DNA from 3 places in the Paenibacillus sp. PK1-4R genome. Region 3 is predicted to be linked to each of the others. Evidence: riboswitches for the same ligand, from Rfam matches in the RefSeq annotation. Region 3 holds a riboswitch; each other region holds the start of a gene.

Region 1 (5,729 bases), 3.2 Mb from region 3:
CGACCGCTGTGCCAGCCGCGAATCCAATCAGCGTTAACTGAATGGTTGCGGAAGCGTGCATGCCAAGCCGTTCGGCCTGGGTTGCCGCTTCGCGGGCGATGTCGGACGGTGCAGGCAGCATCCATTTCTCAATATGGAAGAGGGAGACGGCTCCCTGCCATATCGCTATAAAGAGAATAACCGCCACAATGGGCGGCCATACACTTTTGAAATAGGCAGGCATTAGCGATACTTCTCCGTCAGGGTGTCCATGCTGAAGCCGGTAGGGCTATGGGCGATTTTGATCTGGGAGATGATGCTTGGGCTGCCAGCCTCCACGAGTACCTCGTGCATTTTACGGACAACCTCCAGCAGTTCCTCCAGTTCCCCCTCCATCGTGGTGTCGAGCGCGTTCACCTGATATTTCAGGCCGGATTGCTGAATAACTTCAATGGCGCGATCTACATAAGGGTAAGAATTCTCGCCATTTGGCGTTTTGGGAATAACCTGAATGCTAAGTAATGTGCTTGCCATGAGAGATCACTTTTCCTTTCGTGATAAATTGCATGAATTGAACCAGGTTTACACTCATCACTCCGATTGCAGTACCCTCTTACGATCACTGTTATCCCCGGATTTCTTTAATGAATTTCAATGGAGGAAATCCGGGGATAAAGGTGAGCGCTTCGCTTCTTCAGATGGGTTCTGCACTCTTCGTTCTTGTGTAAAAAAGTTAAACTTAAGCAAATTTTATTGGGGTAAAAAATCGTTCGTATATGCCTTGCTTACATCGATCTGTTCATCCAGCAGTTTTTTGCTAAACATCCAGTCGGTGTAGTTCTGCCATACTTCCTGCTTTTGCTCACCCCAGCGCGGGGCGTCATCCGTGTACTTTGGACTAAGCCATTTCTGGCTTGCCAGTACCAAGTCTTTATCTAGATCCGGTACGGCCTTGATCAGAATGTTCGCTGCGTCTTCGGGATGATCAATCGCATATTGATACCCTTCTGAAGTGGCTTTCAGGAATGCTTTCACCAACTCAGGGTCGTTTTGGATCGTCTGCTCGTTTGTTACAAGGACAGGTGTGTAGTAATCCAATGCATCTGAATAATCCTTCACATATAACATGTCGATCGGTTCTCCGCGCAGTTCGGCTTCAATACCTGTCCAGGCGTAGAAAATCCACGCGAAATCAATGTCCCGTTTCACTGCGGTGAAAAAGTCAGCGTCACCCATGTTAATGTTTTTCACTTTGGATACATCGGCTCCGTCGCCTTCCATAATGGATTGCATCACGGCTTCTTCGACTGGGGAACCCCAACCGCCATAGGTTTTACCTTCAAAATCTTTCGGTGATTTGATATTCCGATCCGCCGGAGCAGCGAACCCGGATGTATTATGCTGAATAACTGCTGCGATGGAGACCAATGGAACACCCTGTGTGCGGGCTTGAGTTACACTCTCCTGATAACTTACGCCAAAAGGCACTTCATTCGAGGCAACCATTGTATCTGCGCCACCGGCACCTGGTTGTACAATCTCTACATTCAAGCCCTCAGCCTTGTAAAAACCTTGATCTACAGCCGCATATAGGCCGGTATGATTCGTATTCGGTGTCCAGTCGAGCACCACTTTAATATCTTTCAGGGCGGCAGTGTCACCTTTGTTACTGCTTTCCGCATTTGTGTTGCTGTTCTGTTCTGCCGGGGCAGCTTCTTTGCCGCCACATGCGGCTACAGTCACCATAAGCACGCATAAGAGCATCAATCCCATCGTTCTACGCCATTTCATCTGTAATTCTCTCCTTCGATATGTCCGGCCGAGTGGCACGGGGTACTCCTTGGCTTCATATCCAATCATCTTGCATAAATCAACAGATTTATACCAGTTGAGATCTGAATAACGTCACTTTTTTTAGCTCTCTGGCTATATAAAAGAACATTAAAAAAGCGTCCCGTATTCCGGGACGCGTGCAGGCGTTAGAGAGGTGGCGTTCAGCCATAGGGCTGTGCCATTTCGATATACTCCGATTCCTACGCTGGCATGATCCAGATCAGGTCTAAGGGTTAGTATCTTGGTGGGATACACTCTCAGCCGGCCAATTCCGACTCCCCTGGGAAACTATGAAGTTACGGGCATTACTAGGTGTAATTATAGGCCAGCGGGTGGAACGTGTCCAGTCAGGAACTGGATGGGGACACGTATGAACTTATCAAACAGGCCGTTATACATATGTATATCAGCCTGTTTAGATGTGTTATTTTCATTAATTATCGTGGCGAATCATATAAGGCAATCTGGCTGAGTGCAAATGCATCGGATTTTGGGGCATAACCTACCTGTTTCTGAGTGGTTTCCAGATTCAATCGTTTAAACCGATTATTCGAGATCCCATGCAGTATGGTGAAGGGCTCCAGATTGGTAGCTGTAATTGCTTTGAACATCAAATCACACAAGTCAGCCGGACTAATATACGCGCTCATATCCCTTGCTTCCAGCGCTGGTCCGTCCGGTTGAAAATCATCATATGCACCTATACGTATTGCTACACTTTGTAAACCTTCGGTATACGCAAAATAGGAAGCGAGCGATTCTCCAAAACATTTGCTAACCCCGTACAAATTCCGTGGGTGTGTTGGCATGTCCGGATAGACTTGAGCATCAATGGGATACCCCTCAATCGTCTGTGCACTGCTCGCCAGAATGACTCTTTGCACACCTTGGTCCTTAGCTGCACGGAATACATTAAATGTACCTTTGATATTGATGTCCAACAACGATTCATAGAATCCGGCATTCGGGGAAGGGTCTCCCGCCAGATGTACTACCACATCCATGCCTTCGCAAGCATGCTGACAGGCTTCAGGGTCTGTCACATCCAGTGTCATGATCTCATGGTCGGTTTCTTGATACGTATGCAGTCTGTCGATATTCAAATCCGTTAGTCGCAGGTGATATGCTTCTGACAAGTCCCGGCCAATTTTCCCGGCTGCGCCGGTAATTAAAATGTTCATGAAATCAACTCCAATTCTTAGCGCTGGAAGAACTCAATCCATTCCTTTTCAGGTCCATAGATGAAGAAATAGCGGTAACCGTTAGGCAGTGTAATAATCTCTCCATCAATAAATACGGCTTTGGTGGCTTGGATGCGTTTGTACTCAGAATCAAGGTCATCTACATGGATCGCAAAATGGTGTACCGTACCTTCGGAAGGCAGCTTGTCGCTGTATCCTTGAATTAACTCAATCTCAGTCTCATTACTTCCATTGAAGCCGAGAAAGGCGAGCTGAATGACGCCGTTGGTATGCGTCACCCGGTCTTTCAGTTCCAATCCAACAACCTCCGTATAAAAACGAAGTGTAGTATCCAGATCACGGACGGCAATGCCAACGTGGTCGATGCGCTTTTGAAAACTCATAATCAAAATCCTCCATATGTAGTGAATGTTTCTACCATTTTAAGGGATATCATAGGGCTGTACTACATGGTTGTCAAATCCAATTTTAAATTGGAAAAAATCATAATTGTTCACAGAATGTTCACTTATGTGGAGGGTTTGGTCATCTCTATAATTACGAAGGTAAACAGAGAGGATGAGAGAATTGCCAACCAGCAAGAAGGAACAGATTATTTTCGGATTAATGATGTGTACAGGAATGGTCTTGGTCATGATGTTCTTCAATCTATGGCACAGTGGGTTACTCGGCAAGATGTCCCCGCTTGAGATACTGCTTCAATTCATACTATGTTTTGTCATCGCGTTTCTGGTGGAGTCTTTCATTGTTGGCCCTGTGGCGAGAAAGATTGCATTTTCTATGCCCTTCGACAAGTCCAATAAGATTCTAGGTGTGCTGGATATGTCATTTTTTATGGTGATTGGCATGGTTCTGATCATGTCTTTGTATGGAATGATCTCGGCATATCTCGCTGATCAATTAAGTGGGTCATCCGTACTCCGTACGTATCTCCATACAATCGCTCGTAACTTCAGCCTGGCGCTTCCATATCAATTGATCATTTTGGGACCACTCGTACGATATGTATTCGGTAAATTCATCAAGGATAACGGGCCCGTAATGCCTGTCGTTAACAAAAGTGTGTGATTCGGTTGGCCATAAGTATTTCCTGGGCAATCTTGTGCAAAAGAATAGATATTATTCTCACCTTTAATGAAAGGTGAGAGAGAGGCAAAGATAGGGCACTTGCCACGATGATTACAGCGCTAACGAATCGAGGACACCTTATTAGTCCAGTTTTTAGGGAATAAAAAATCTAACGAATCTCAGCGGCGTTATTATGCAAAAAACCTCCAACGAGACCTTGAATTTGAGATAATTATCTATAATAACGTCTCTAGGATTCGTTAGATTTCAAATATCCTGAAATGCAGATAAATAGCGTGTGCTAGGTTCGTTAGAACAGAGTATCGCTACAAAAAAATGTCCACTGTCAGGTCATGACAGTAGACATTTCAATCTCATCTCAATAATAGGTAATTCTAATTCTCAGGACTGCAACGACACATAACTGTTAAGTCGCTGGATCGACCACATGTTTGTTCTGCCATTGATACGTGATCACGCTAATGACAAGCAGGCCAACTGCAAAGATCGCAAGCATCCATGCAGACTGATTAACTGCCAGATGATCAAGACTCCATCCCGTAGTCAAAGGCAGAATGGCACCGCCAACTCCACCTGAGGCAATCAAAATGCTGGGTGTGGATTCTTCTGTTCCGGGCAGCAGTTTACTGGCGAAGACAAGGGCAATGGAAAAAATACCTGACATCGCAAGTCCAAGCAGCAAGATGATGAGAAATGCAGACCAGATTTGGTTTGTAAATGGAAATACCATTAACAAAAGAACAGATGCAAGACAACTGTACAGGACATAGACGCGGTATTGGAATTTCTCTGCGATATACCCGGCGAAGAGTCGTCCCACGGACATGGCAATCCAGAAACAGGTGACACTAAGCGCTGCTCCGGCTTCCTTCATGTTCATTTTCTCAATCAGAATCGCTGGCATGAAGTTCGCAAGACTCATCTCTGTGCCAACATATAGGAAGAAGAAGAGGACGAATAATACCAGAAGAGTTCTGTTACGGCCACGATAGGTTGGACTGGATGTACTTGCAGATGCGGGATGCATCTCACCCGATGTCCCAGCAGTGTGGGCATGTACTGAACCGTTATTAGAACTACGTCGCTCCAGAAACTTATCGAGTTCACCGAATGATCCTTTTGCCCAGAAAACAAAGGTCAGCGCTGCGCAGATCGCAACAACGAGAAAAGAAAGGCGCCAGTATCCGGCAGCAATCAGACCGCTGGCAATGAGCGGCATGACCATCGCTCCGATCCCAAATAACACTTCCAGTCGACTCATGGCAACGGCTGTATTGTCTTTAATTGCAGCGATGATAATGGTGCCAATAACAGCTTCAACCATTCCGAATCCAAAGCCGGCAGCGGGTGCAATGACGAACATCCAGCCCCATGGTGGCAACAACATATAGGATAATTCTGCAATGCAGAGCAACGCTGTGGCGATTAACAGGCCTCCCCGTTTACCAAAGCGTCTGTTCAGCCATGGAGATAACAATACACCACCGAGGAATCCGGCAAATTGAGCAAAGATCAGCGTTCCGCCTTGGCTATAATCTTTGCCGTAATGTTCAAGTGCAACCGGTAAAATGGAACCGAGCACAACGTGGGCAAGTCCAATCAGGAAATAGGACAGACATCCGATCC
Region 2 (5,729 bases), 420 kb from region 3:
ACTACAATTACTTCCTCACCCTCTGGTGTTGCATTCGCAAAAACACGCAATAAATTTCGTATTCTGGCAAGCATCACGGTTAAGTGGATCGGTTCCTCCATCACGTCATTAGCTCCGTAATCCAGCCATTCCACGATGAACTGAGGAGATGCATTTGAAGTAATAACCAGTAGAGGTATAACCTGACCCTTATCTATCCATCGTTTTAACTCTAATTTCTGATCCTGGCCACAATGTTCATTTCCCTCTTCCCGTTCTACCAGGATGATCAGTTTAATATGCAGCAACGAAGGCTCGACGGATTGGTTTAGTTGGGACCACTTCATTCGTTGCACCTCGTACCCTTCGCTACATAAAATATCCTGAATACGGCTGACCTGTTCTCCTGCTCCAATCAGCAAAATGACTGTTTTCACTCTTTTTCACCCGGCCTGTCTCTATCCCCACTGCTCGCAGCAATGGTTGGTACAGATAGCATGCCGTAATATGAAAAAGTCCATTCCCTCAAGGGAACAGACTTTGCTTCTTTCTTGCTTTAACCAAAGTAGCGATGGACGAGCGTACGTGCTTCAGCTGTGTCTTTTGTTCCGTGTACGAGGACACGTCCATCTTGGAAAATAACCATTCTATGGACTCCTGTTGTAAAAGAAACCAGAAACGGATTGGATTCCACTTTTCCTTCTTGAAGCCTGTTCAGACGTTCCGCCGTATGTTGAAGATCCAGATTCATACGCCGTGCAGGTCGGATCTGAACGGTGTCCCTGCCACATAACACATCGGTTTTCTCCAGATTGGACGCAGAAAGATATGGATATGTTGCCGAAGTGCCGCAGGAAGGACAGTCTTGCTTTTTCGCACCATCCACATTGATGGATATGTATTCGTTCCTCCACACGTCAAATGACAATAACTTACGTCTCAATGCATTGGCATTGCCACTAAGTAACTTCATCGCTTCTGCTGTCTGATTTGCCGTTACCATCTGTACCGCTTGAGGTATGATACCAGACGTATCACATGTATCTCCACCCAGAGGGACTTCACCCAGCAAACAATTTAAACATGGCGTATCTCCAGGCATAAACGTATAGGTGATGCCGTAACTACCTACGCATCCACCATAAATCCAGGGAATACGGTGTTTCTGTGCCATATCGTTAATGAGTAATCGTGTATCAAAGTTATCCGTTGCATCCATGATCAAGTCGGTATGCTGAACGAGTTCTTCCAATTCATCTACTCTGACATCCAACACTTTCCCTTCCACATGAACCGTGGAATTAATGGCAGATAACCGTTTTTCCGCTGCCACCGCCTTCGGCATCCGTTCAATCGCGTCCTGTTCTACATATAATTGCTGTCGCTGCAGGTTACTCCACTCCACATAATCACGATCCACAATTGTTAAGTGTCCAACTCCTGAACGAACTAACGTTTCTGCAATTCCTGTTCCGAGTGCGCCAGCGCCTACAATTAAAACTCTGCTGCCCTTTAATCTGGCCTGGCCTTCCTTGCCAAGTGGCGCGTAACGTTCCTGTCTGGAATAACGAACCGCCTGTTCTGAGGATGTTAATTGATCTGTCATGTATGAACCATTCCTTCCACAGGACTACTGGCTGCTGCATAACGCTTTACGGGAATCATGCCTGCCTCATATGCCAATCTACCTGCTTCTACCCCCAATCGCATCGCTTTAGCCATGCTCACTGGATCCCCTGATCCGGATACGGCTGTATTTAACAATACGCCATCTGCACCAAGTTCCATCGCATAAGCAGCATCTTTTGGGGAGCGCAATCCTGCATCCACAATTACAGGTACAACGGCCTGCTCAATGATGATCTCAAGGTTATAGGGATTGATGATGCCTCTGCCAGCTCCGATGGGAGAAGCGCCAGGCATTACAGCATGTACGCCAAGCAATTGTAGCCTTTTGGCCAGAATGACATCATCCGAAATATAAGGCAATACCGTGAAGCCCTTTTCAAGCAAAATTTCGCAAGCCTTGTACGTTTCAATCGGATCTGGGAGTAACGTCATTCCATCTCCGATGACTTCGACTTTTATCATATCACAAAGTCCTGAAGCCCGCGCAAGCTCGGCAATTCGCACCGCCTCTTCCGCATTGGAAGCTCCAGCCGTATTCGGAAGAAGAGTGTATTTGTCCAGATCCAATGTATCCAGGAAATGCTTCTGGTTGCGCTCCTCCAGATTCAGACGACGAACAGCAAAGGTTAAAACTTCCGTTTCAGATGCTTCCACAGCCTGACTTTGCACTTCCAGATCCGAAAACTTGCCTGTTCCGAGCAACAATCTGGACTCAAACGTATATTTACCAATATTCAACATCATCAACCGCCTCCTACAAAATGTACAATCTCAATTCGATCGCCTTCTCTTAATGCCGTTGACTCATGATACTCACGGGTTAAAATATGCTTGTTCAGCTCTACAACTACAGTCTTGACTTGCAGATCAAAAGATTTAAGCAGTTTATCCACACGATTCAATCTGTCTTCAATCTCCATCCGTTGACCATTAACGATGATATTCACTGCACCACTCCCTTTCTGTTCAATCGCTCCGGACTCAGCGCCTCAATTCCGAGTTCTTCTGAGCTTTTGCCAGCGAGCAACTCAGCGATAAGCCTGCCTGTTATCGCACTAAGCAAGATACCGTTGCGGTAATGCCCAAAGGCGGCGAACAGCCCTGGTATACTCTTGCAAGCACCTATATAAGGCAGTCCATCTGGAGTTGCCGGTCTTACGCCTGCCCACGCTCGCATAAATTGTGCTTCTTTCATCCCAGGTACCCAGTGGGTAGCCGCTGTTAGCAGCTTCTGGACACCCTGTACAGAAACGTTAAGATCCGTTCTGCCTGGCAGACTGGTTGCCCCGAGCCAAACTTCGCCATTGGCTTTGGGAACAATATAGATATCCTCTGCATACACCGTTCTGTCAGGTCTGTACCCTGCATGTTCATCTGAGAACTGAACGGCGGCTATTTCTCCTTTTACCGACCACACAGGCATGCTCAGATTCACATGTCTCATCAACTCTTCACTCTGTAATCCAGCCGCTATAATGACATGTTTGCATCTCATCTCACCGATCGATGTGGTGATTCCCTGCACGCCAAGTTCGTTTGCTTGCACACGTATATCCTGTATGTCCTCCATAACCCGTGCTCCCAATGCTTGAGCGGATTCAGCATATGCCTTCGTTAGATGGACTGGAAGAATCTCACTCTCGTAAGGTCTGTAGTAGGCTCCATACGTATCTCTGTTAAGCCATGATGCCTCCTGTTGCACAACGGAACGATCCCACCATACCTCATCAGCAGAAGCAGACAACGCAGACTTCCGATTGTCCTTATAACTACTTAATTCTCTGTATGAACGAAAAGGAGTTAGGAATCCCTGGCGTTGCAGGCCAGTCTCTACCTCACTGAGTGTAGCCATTAGCACCTGTTGCTCGATAAGTAACTGTCTACTCTGTCTGGCAAGCTTAGCCATCAAAGGATGAGCAAAATCCTCACTGTCTGCCGCCAGCATTCCAGCCGCCGCGCAAGAAGTGCCTCCTGCAATCGCCGAACGCTCCAGCAACAGCACATCCTGTCCACGGGAAGCAAGCTCATAAGCGATAGCACAACCAACAACGCCTCCACCTACAATAATCGTTTCTGCATGAAACTTATCTGGTTTATCAATAACGATCTCTTTCATCCTCTCATCTCCTTGATTCAGGGACTCAGACTTTCTGTAGCAACGATAGCCTGCCTTAATAATGCAGCCGCCCGATCCGGTGACTCGCTCGCCCATACATTCGAGATCACGGCGACTCCCTGTGCCCCTGCAGAGCGAATAGCTTGAATGTTTCCCGGTTCGATGCCCCCAATCGCCATGACAGGAATGGAGACACGCCTGCACACTTCAGCAAGAGCATGTAATCCTCTGGGGTCAAGATCAGGCTTACTGTTGGTTGAGTAGACATGCCCGAAGAAAAGATAATCGGCTCCCCGTTCTTCAGCGATTTTTGCCTCATCGATTGAATGAACAGATACACCCAGACGAAGGCGCTGCACATTGCTTATAACAGCAGGGTTATAATTTCGTATCGCATCTTGCCCCCAATGTACACCGCCATAAATGTCATTCTGTGGAGGAAGTTCTGAACTATTGATAACAATGCGGCAAGATGGAATGCCAACGCTACGCAGACTTTGAGCCCAACCGATCTTGTCTTGCCATGTGAGTTGTTTTTCTCGTATGTGAATATAGTCCACCAAAGGCCAAACGTCCTTTGCAGCTTTTACAAAAGATGCCTGATCCCCTGCACCCGTAGATACAACATGCAATTCAAATGATTCTTGAACATGTTCATGAGAAATTACCGTACTGTTCATCTCCTTCCAGACTTGAATGCTATGAAAACACAAAAAAGCCACTCCCGTAGGGGAGTGGCTGCGTATTAATTATAGGACCAGATGACTGACTGATACATACAGTTCATTTCGTGCAATAAAGCTATAGACCTTATAGCCATAACGTTATACACGCAACTGCATGTTTCAATTTACTAAGCAAGACGGTTGAATTCTTTCGAATTGCCGTTTGCTCACGTCATTCACTGAAACGCGCTCGCCACTTCCCTACGCTGGTATGATCCAGATCAGGTGCAAAGGGTCCGGAATCGCATTCTTCCATCTCAGCCGCATCGTGCGGCCCCCCTAGTGTTCATATGAAGTTGTAGCCTATGTTACCATAGACGGTTTTTTTTGTCACCGTCATTTCTGTTAAACATTGTCTTGAATCGTTTAGTTTTTCTCAGACCATTCTTCGACATTCCATGTTTTGGTGACCCATCCCTCGTAGAAATCAGGTTCATGAGATACCAGTAACACCGTTCCCTTGAATTCTTTCAAAGCACGCTGCAACTCCGCTTTGGCTGTGACATCCAGATGGTTCGTCGGCTCATCGAATAGAATCCAATTGCTTTCACGCATCAAGAGTTTGCATAAACGAACCTTGGCTTGTTCTCCACCACTCAGCATATTAAGTGGACGAGTAATGTGCTCATTTTTCAACCCGCAGCGAGCGAGATGACCTCGGACCTCATTTTGGGTCAAATGTGAAAATTCATTCCAGACATCCTCAATCGGCGTGATATTCCCAGCACGAACCTCCTGCTCAAAATAGGCTGTTTCGAGGTAATCTCCTAAGAAAGTCTTTCCACTGAGTGGAGATATTTTTCCCAGGATGGTTTTCAACAGCGTCGATTTACCCACACCATTACAACCTACGATGGCAATTTTCTCACCACGTTCGATTGTCATTGTCATCTTAGGCAGCAAAGGATACGTATATCCAATTTCAAAATCAATACCCTCAAAGACCGTTTTACTGCTCGCACGGGCATCCTTGAATTTGAACGTTGGTTTGGCCGCTTCATCTGGGCGATCAATACGTTCAATTCTGTCCAGCTGTTTCTCCCGACTCTTCGCTCGACCTGAAGTTGAAGCACGTGCCTTGTTACGCTGAATGAAATCTTCCTGCTTCTTGATGTACTCTTGCTGTTTCTCGTATGCATCAATATGCTGGGCTTTATTCATATCAGCCATCTCGAGGAACTTGTTATAGTTCGCTGCATATCTCGTTAATTTGGCAAATTCCAAATGATAAATGACATTTACGACTTCATTCATGAATTCCGTGTCATGGGAGATTAAAA
Region 3 (5,729 bases):
AACACTACAGCTCACCACATATAAAAAAACAACTGCCGAAAGCTGGAACCCGATCGGTAGCGTGAAGATTGCCAAAGCAGAATGGAATACATGGCACAAAATCACCGGAAAATTTCAGTATAGTGATGATCCCACTGAATTGAATTTGTTCATCGAAACACCCTACATCTCTGAAGATAGCCTAGATACGTTATCGTTCTATGTGGATGATGTATCATTTACTCTGGCCGAGCAACTGGAGATTGAAGAAGATATTCGGTCTCTGGAGGACCTGTATCAAGATGATTTCCCCATTGGTGCAGCGGTGTATCGCTGGCAGTTGGAAGGCGCATATGGACAACTGCTCACAAAGCACTTTAACAGCTTGACCGCAACCTATGAGATGAAACCGAAGTACATGTCTCCTTCCGAAGGTGTTTATGAGTTCGAGGCAGCCGATCAATATGTTCAGTTCGCTGAGGAGCATGGTATGGGCGTACGCGCACATGCGTTGTTGTGGCATATTGATGCTGCGGAGTGGATGTTCAAGGATCCTCAGGGTAACCCTGCGAGTCGAGAATTACTGCTTGCCCGGATTCAGGATTATGTCGAAACCGTCATGACCCGATACAAAGGTAAGATCTATGCCTGGGATGTGGTAAACGAGGCGATTGCGGATAGCAATGGTGATGCCAACGGTTTACGTAAAAGTCCCTTTTATGAAATAATCGGTCCGGATTACATTGAGAAAACCTATGAATTCGCTCGTGCAGCCGATCCGGATGCCAAATTATATTACAACGAATACTTCACGGAAATCCCTGAGAAAAGAGAGCATATGTATCGATTGGTCAAACGACTGAAAGAGAAGGGGCTCATCGATGGTGTGGGTTTGCAATCCCACTATAACCTGGAATCCCCGCCCATCAAGGAAATTGAAAAAACGATCAACATGTTCGCCGAACTTGGATTGGATATTCAGATCACGGAACTGGATGTGGATAGCGGAATTCCATTTGGTGAAGAGATGTCCGATGAAGTTGCAGTAAAGCAGGCGTATCGATATAAGGAACTGTTGGATTTGTACAAAAAACACAAAGACCACATTTCTTCAGTTACCTTATGGGGACTCCAAGATGAGAAGTCTTACAACAACCAGGCTATGCTGTTTGATTCAGCCCTGAAGGCCAAAAAAGCATACTGGGGACTCGTGGATGAATCCAGTTTGCCTGTGTTGACACAGAGAGCCGCCTCACTTTCGGGTAAACCGGATATCAAAAAACAGTCACAAGATCCGCTCTGGAACAAAGCGGTGTCCACTCCACTGAAGGGTGACTCTTCGGAATCAGCCAGTTTCCGCACCTTATGGGATCATAGTAATCTGTATATCCTTGTGGATGTTCAGGATGCAAAGGCAGACGTGAATGACAAAGTAGATATCTTTGTCGATCTCAATAATGGCAAGACTACCTCATATGAAGCAGATGACCGACATGTAATCATTAAGCGGTCGGGCAAAGCTGAGGGCGCGGTGCAGCGTTCGTATCGTGTACGCGAGACAAACGCCGGATATCAGGTTGAATTGTCTATTCCATGGGGTGGTATACAAGTCGGATCAGAATATGAAGCCGGCTTGGATATCCGTGTGACTGATGGCGGTTCAAGTGGGACACAACCTTATAATCCACTGTACTGGAATGATCGAACACAATCTCAGGAACAAGATACAAGCAAATACGGCGTGATTCAACTCACCCCTATGCCCAAATCTGCACAAGCTGTGCAAGGGATTGTTCAGATTGATGGGAAGAAAGACGCCCTATGGAATAAGGCTGTACCATTTGAAGTAAAACGGTTGAATGAGACCAAAGGTGCAGAGGCAGTGGCTCGCGCAATGTGGTCAGGTGAGTATCTATACCTGCTGATCGACGTCACTGATCCAAACATCATTACAGATAGTATCAACCCATGGGATCAGGATTCGGTTGAGATTTTCCTGGACGAGAATCACCAGCGCACACCGTATTTTCAATATGATGATGCCCAGTTCAGAATCAGTGCAGACAATGTGGGAACCTTTGCAGGGGGTGCCTCACCTGGACGCCTTGTAAGTGCTGTGAAGAAAACAAATAAAGGATATCTCGTAGAAGCCAGAATTCATTTACAATCATTGACGCCCAAAGCAGGAAATGTTCTCGGTTTCGAGCTCCAAATTAACGACAACCAGGGCGGAGGTAAGCAGAGCGTAGCCAAGTGGAATGATACGACCAATGAGAGCTGGAGAAATACTTCCCAGTACGGAATACTCACTTTTGTCGGAAAGAACAAACTCGGGCATTAAACCATCGGCAGTAGTTGCAAGAATAGAAACCATCATAACAGTGGCTGAAACTCAACCATTGTTGTGATGGTTTCCATCGTTTACATACGTCACCGAAGGTGATGAGGGAGGATACAATCTGCCTTGACTATATTTAACAGCCCTTGATATACTAAATTGATGTTATTTTTTCTTTTATGGGAATAAGATAGTAATCAACTACATACAACCGTTTGCGAGGGAGCCTTAACCGGCTGAGAGGGTGTTAAACCGACCTTACCTGATTTGGATAATGCCAACGTAGGGATGCAACGATGAAACACTGTACTTGGGTAGCTCATGCGAACCCCCTTGTTTTAGTGTATTTGTCTGCGAAACATCCTATGGATGTTTCGTTTTTTTTTTTTAAATACGTACATTATGAATTGGAGGAACACATGTTGACTATTTCAGAGAGACTATATCAGGCAGCACAGCCTGTGTGGAAGGAATGTCTTGAGCATCCCTTTGTTAAAGGAATCGGAGATGGTTCCTTACCGGTCGAACAATTTCGTTATTATTTGCTGCAAGACTACTTGTACCTGTTCGATTATGCCCGCGTATTTGCACTAGGTATCGTCAAGTCGCACGACCCCAAATTGATGCAGTTTTTTAGTGAAAACGTAGATAACATCCTGAATGGTGAAATGAAAATTCATCGTTCTTATATGGAGCGATTAGGAATTACAGAGGATCATGTTTTCCAGGTAAAACCTGCCCTGAAAAATGCAGCCTATACTAACTATATGCTCTCTGTTTCCCATGCGGGTGGCATAGCAGAAGTACTTGTATCCATTCTGGCCTGCTCATGGAGCTATGCAGAGATTGGTCAAGTCCTTGCCCAAAAGCCAGGTGCAGCTGAGCATCCTTTTTACGGAGAGTGGATCACAGGATATGCTTCCTCTGAATACAACAGCAACAATCAATCCCTAGTGACGTTAACGGATAAGCTATTAGAAGGCTGTAGCGAGGGAACGTACCAACGGATGGAAGATATTTTCGTGATGTGCAGTCGCTTTGAACTTGATTTTTGGGAGATGTCATGGAGGCTGGAGTCTTGAGTTCACTGGTAAAGTAGAGAGCAGCTAATCAAGGTGAGTACAGAATAATCAGAACATGTTAGCCCAAAAATACATGATTAAACATTTGAACAACATGCCCTGATATAATAAGAAAATAGCAACTATCTATTTTCTGGAGGTGAGGCTATTGAAAACAATCGAAGTAGGATTCTTACATGCACGGCTCTATGCAAAGCCAGTGAAGGATATGGCAATGCTTTGCATAGAGTCTGGGAATAATCACATTGCCAACGACGAATCGTAATATTCCACTAACTGGCTTTGCACCTTATTGATCTATTAAATAAGGAGTGAGGCCCATGAAATATTCAAAAGCCGAGTCTATTTTTCCAGAAGAATTGTTACGTATCATTCAGGAATACGTTCAAGGGGAATTGGTTTATATCCCAAAACCCAAAGAGGCGCACCTGAAATGGGGCGAGAAAACAGAGAGCAAGAGCAGGGTCTCTGCTCGAAATGCTGAGATTAAATCCTTATTCCGCAATGGAGTCAGGATAGAGGAGTTGGAGGATCGGTATTTCTTGTCCTGCGAAAGCATAAAGAAAATAGTCTATACAAAAAACTAATCAAGAAACTAATGAAATCCGCTAACTCGTCGTATCGACGGTTTAGCGGATTTCGTGCAAAGATGACTTAAGTCATCTTATACATAGTAACCGCACCTCTAAATCGATAGACTCAAGTTAAGGTTGTTGTGATAAAGGACGGCCGGACCATACAAAGAGGGGTAACGAATGAACGAAATCATAAAAAAGAAGCTGCTGGACAAAAATGAACTGCTCATTAACATGGTGATTGAACGCGTAAAAAGAGATTTTCTAGATGATATCGCCATTATTGGGCTTACTGGTTCATTTAGCACCGAGGACTTTCACGAGAAGAGCGATCTTGATTTAATTATCATTAATAATACAGAAAAGGGATGGGAATTATCTGACTGCTTCATCTTGGACGATGTTGGGTATGACATCTATTGCACGCCATGGGATTCAAGAATACAAGAGCAATCCACCTTGGAGAGTCCCAACGTATCGAGCCTAACCGACCTGAAAATACTCTACTATGCAAAGCCTGAGGATTTGGAGAAATTGAACAACTTCCAGCAAAAAGCTCTTGATGCACTTGCGAATCCGATAGGAGAAGTGTGTCTTAATCGAGCAAATAAATGGATTGATCTGGCTAAGCAAGCATACAGCGATACGATGCTTGGTGAAGATATCGGTTCAGTGCGATATGCATCTGCTGGCGTTCTGTACAATCTCGTCAATGCCTTGGTGAGTATGAATAACACGTGTATCAAACGAGGGATCAAGCGATATTTGGAAGAGATACGCTCGTTTCGCTATGTTCCAGATGATCTCGAATCCTTATACATGTCAATCATCGAAGCTCATACCATTGAAGATATTCGAATAACATCTTTTAATATGTTGAATAGCGTTACGCGGTTACATAGCACGATGTGTGATAACTTCATTGTTAAACCGGCTCCGACCTTTGATAATCTTGGAGGAACATACGAAGAACTGTGGTGCAACTACCGTAATAAAATTTTGAACAGTGTTACAACGAACGATGCTTCCTACGTCTTTCTTTCAGCCTTTGGAGCACATGAGTATCTTGATGAAATGGCCATGGAGAAAGGAACCAAGAAATATGATCTTATGCAGTACTTTGATGCAAGTAATTTACCAGTTATGAAAGAGAAGCTCCTTGAAGTGATGAATGATTATCTAGAAGAGTATGATAAGGTCGGCAGAAAAGTCGAACATTTTACAACCTTCGAGCAACTATATACCCATTATATGAATCATTGACCTTACGTTCCAGGTAGTAATAAGTCCGGGAATTGAACACAAGGAAAAAACCCTTTTACAATCATTGTCAGTACGTTATAATACAATCACCAGGTAGATTACCCAACAAAAAAGTGAAATATTGTAATATCTAGTCACACCCGGCTCATCATAGTTCTTTGAGCCGCATAACACAACATAATAGATACCGGAGGTATGGTTATGGTCAAGAAGAAAATTTCCACAGCCCTCAGCGCAGCTTTAATCGTTTCTATGCTGGCTACTGGCCTAATAGTCACTATCCAAGGTAACACAACGTTAGAGGTAGCGAAGTCAGCAGGGGATAAAAAGGTTGAAGTTGTTAAAGCATAAGCGAGCCGTTAATTTATTTTGAACATGTTAAGAGACAAGAGCATATTCCTATTGAAGTCGCTATTTTAGCGGCTTTTTTTGTTTTATCGGTAATATTAGGTTTAATACTAACGATATTTTGCTGAACAAGTAAAGAGAAGT

What was found. A riboswitch is a leader RNA that binds a small molecule or an ion and turns the genes downstream of it on or off. The one in region 3 is predicted to bind thiamine pyrophosphate.
Region 1: it holds a riboswitch for thiamine pyrophosphate, as region 3 does, so the genes downstream of both, QNO02_RS02345 (ABC transporter substrate-binding protein) here and tenA (thiaminase II) in region 3, are expected to answer to the same signal.
Region 2: it holds a riboswitch for thiamine pyrophosphate, as region 3 does, so the genes downstream of both, QNO02_RS17585 (thiamine phosphate synthase) here and tenA (thiaminase II) in region 3, are expected to answer to the same signal.

The regions. Positions count from the first base shown of each region.
Region 1 covers NZ_CP126535.1:490,231-495,959, forward strand. The annotation lists gene QNO02_RS02335 (ABC transporter permease) at 1-223, opposite strand, end outside; gene QNO02_RS02340 (thiamine-binding protein) at 223-513, opposite strand; gene QNO02_RS02345 (ABC transporter substrate-binding protein) at 730-1,770, opposite strand; TPP riboswitch at 1,992-2,104, opposite strand; gene QNO02_RS02350 (NAD-dependent epimerase/dehydratase family protein) at 2,250-2,993, opposite strand; gene QNO02_RS02355 (VOC family protein) at 3,011-3,397, opposite strand; gene QNO02_RS02360 (DUF2798 domain-containing protein) at 3,573-4,082, shown strand; gene QNO02_RS02365 (MFS transporter) at 4,510-5,729, opposite strand, start outside.
Region 2 covers NZ_CP126535.1:4,063,778-4,069,506, forward strand. The annotation lists gene QNO02_RS17560 (response regulator transcription factor) at 1-416, opposite strand, end outside; gene QNO02_RS17565 (ThiF family adenylyltransferase) at 536-1,585, opposite strand; gene QNO02_RS17570 (thiazole synthase) at 1,582-2,349, opposite strand; gene thiS (sulfur carrier protein ThiS) at 2,352-2,555, opposite strand; gene thiO (glycine oxidase ThiO) at 2,552-3,724, opposite strand; gene QNO02_RS17585 (thiamine phosphate synthase) at 3,742-4,437, opposite strand; TPP riboswitch at 4,631-4,740, opposite strand; gene QNO02_RS17590 (ABC-F family ATP-binding cassette domain-containing protein) at 4,816-5,729, opposite strand, start outside.
Region 3 covers NZ_CP126535.1:3,644,028-3,649,756, forward strand. The annotation lists gene QNO02_RS15765 (endo-1,4-beta-xylanase) at 1-2,320, shown strand, start outside; TPP riboswitch at 2,527-2,624, shown strand; gene tenA (thiaminase II) at 2,737-3,399, shown strand; gene QNO02_RS15775 (CD3324 family protein) at 3,720-3,986, shown strand; gene QNO02_RS15780 (nucleotidyltransferase domain-containing protein) at 4,155-5,237, shown strand; gene QNO02_RS15785 (hypothetical protein) at 5,439-5,588, shown strand.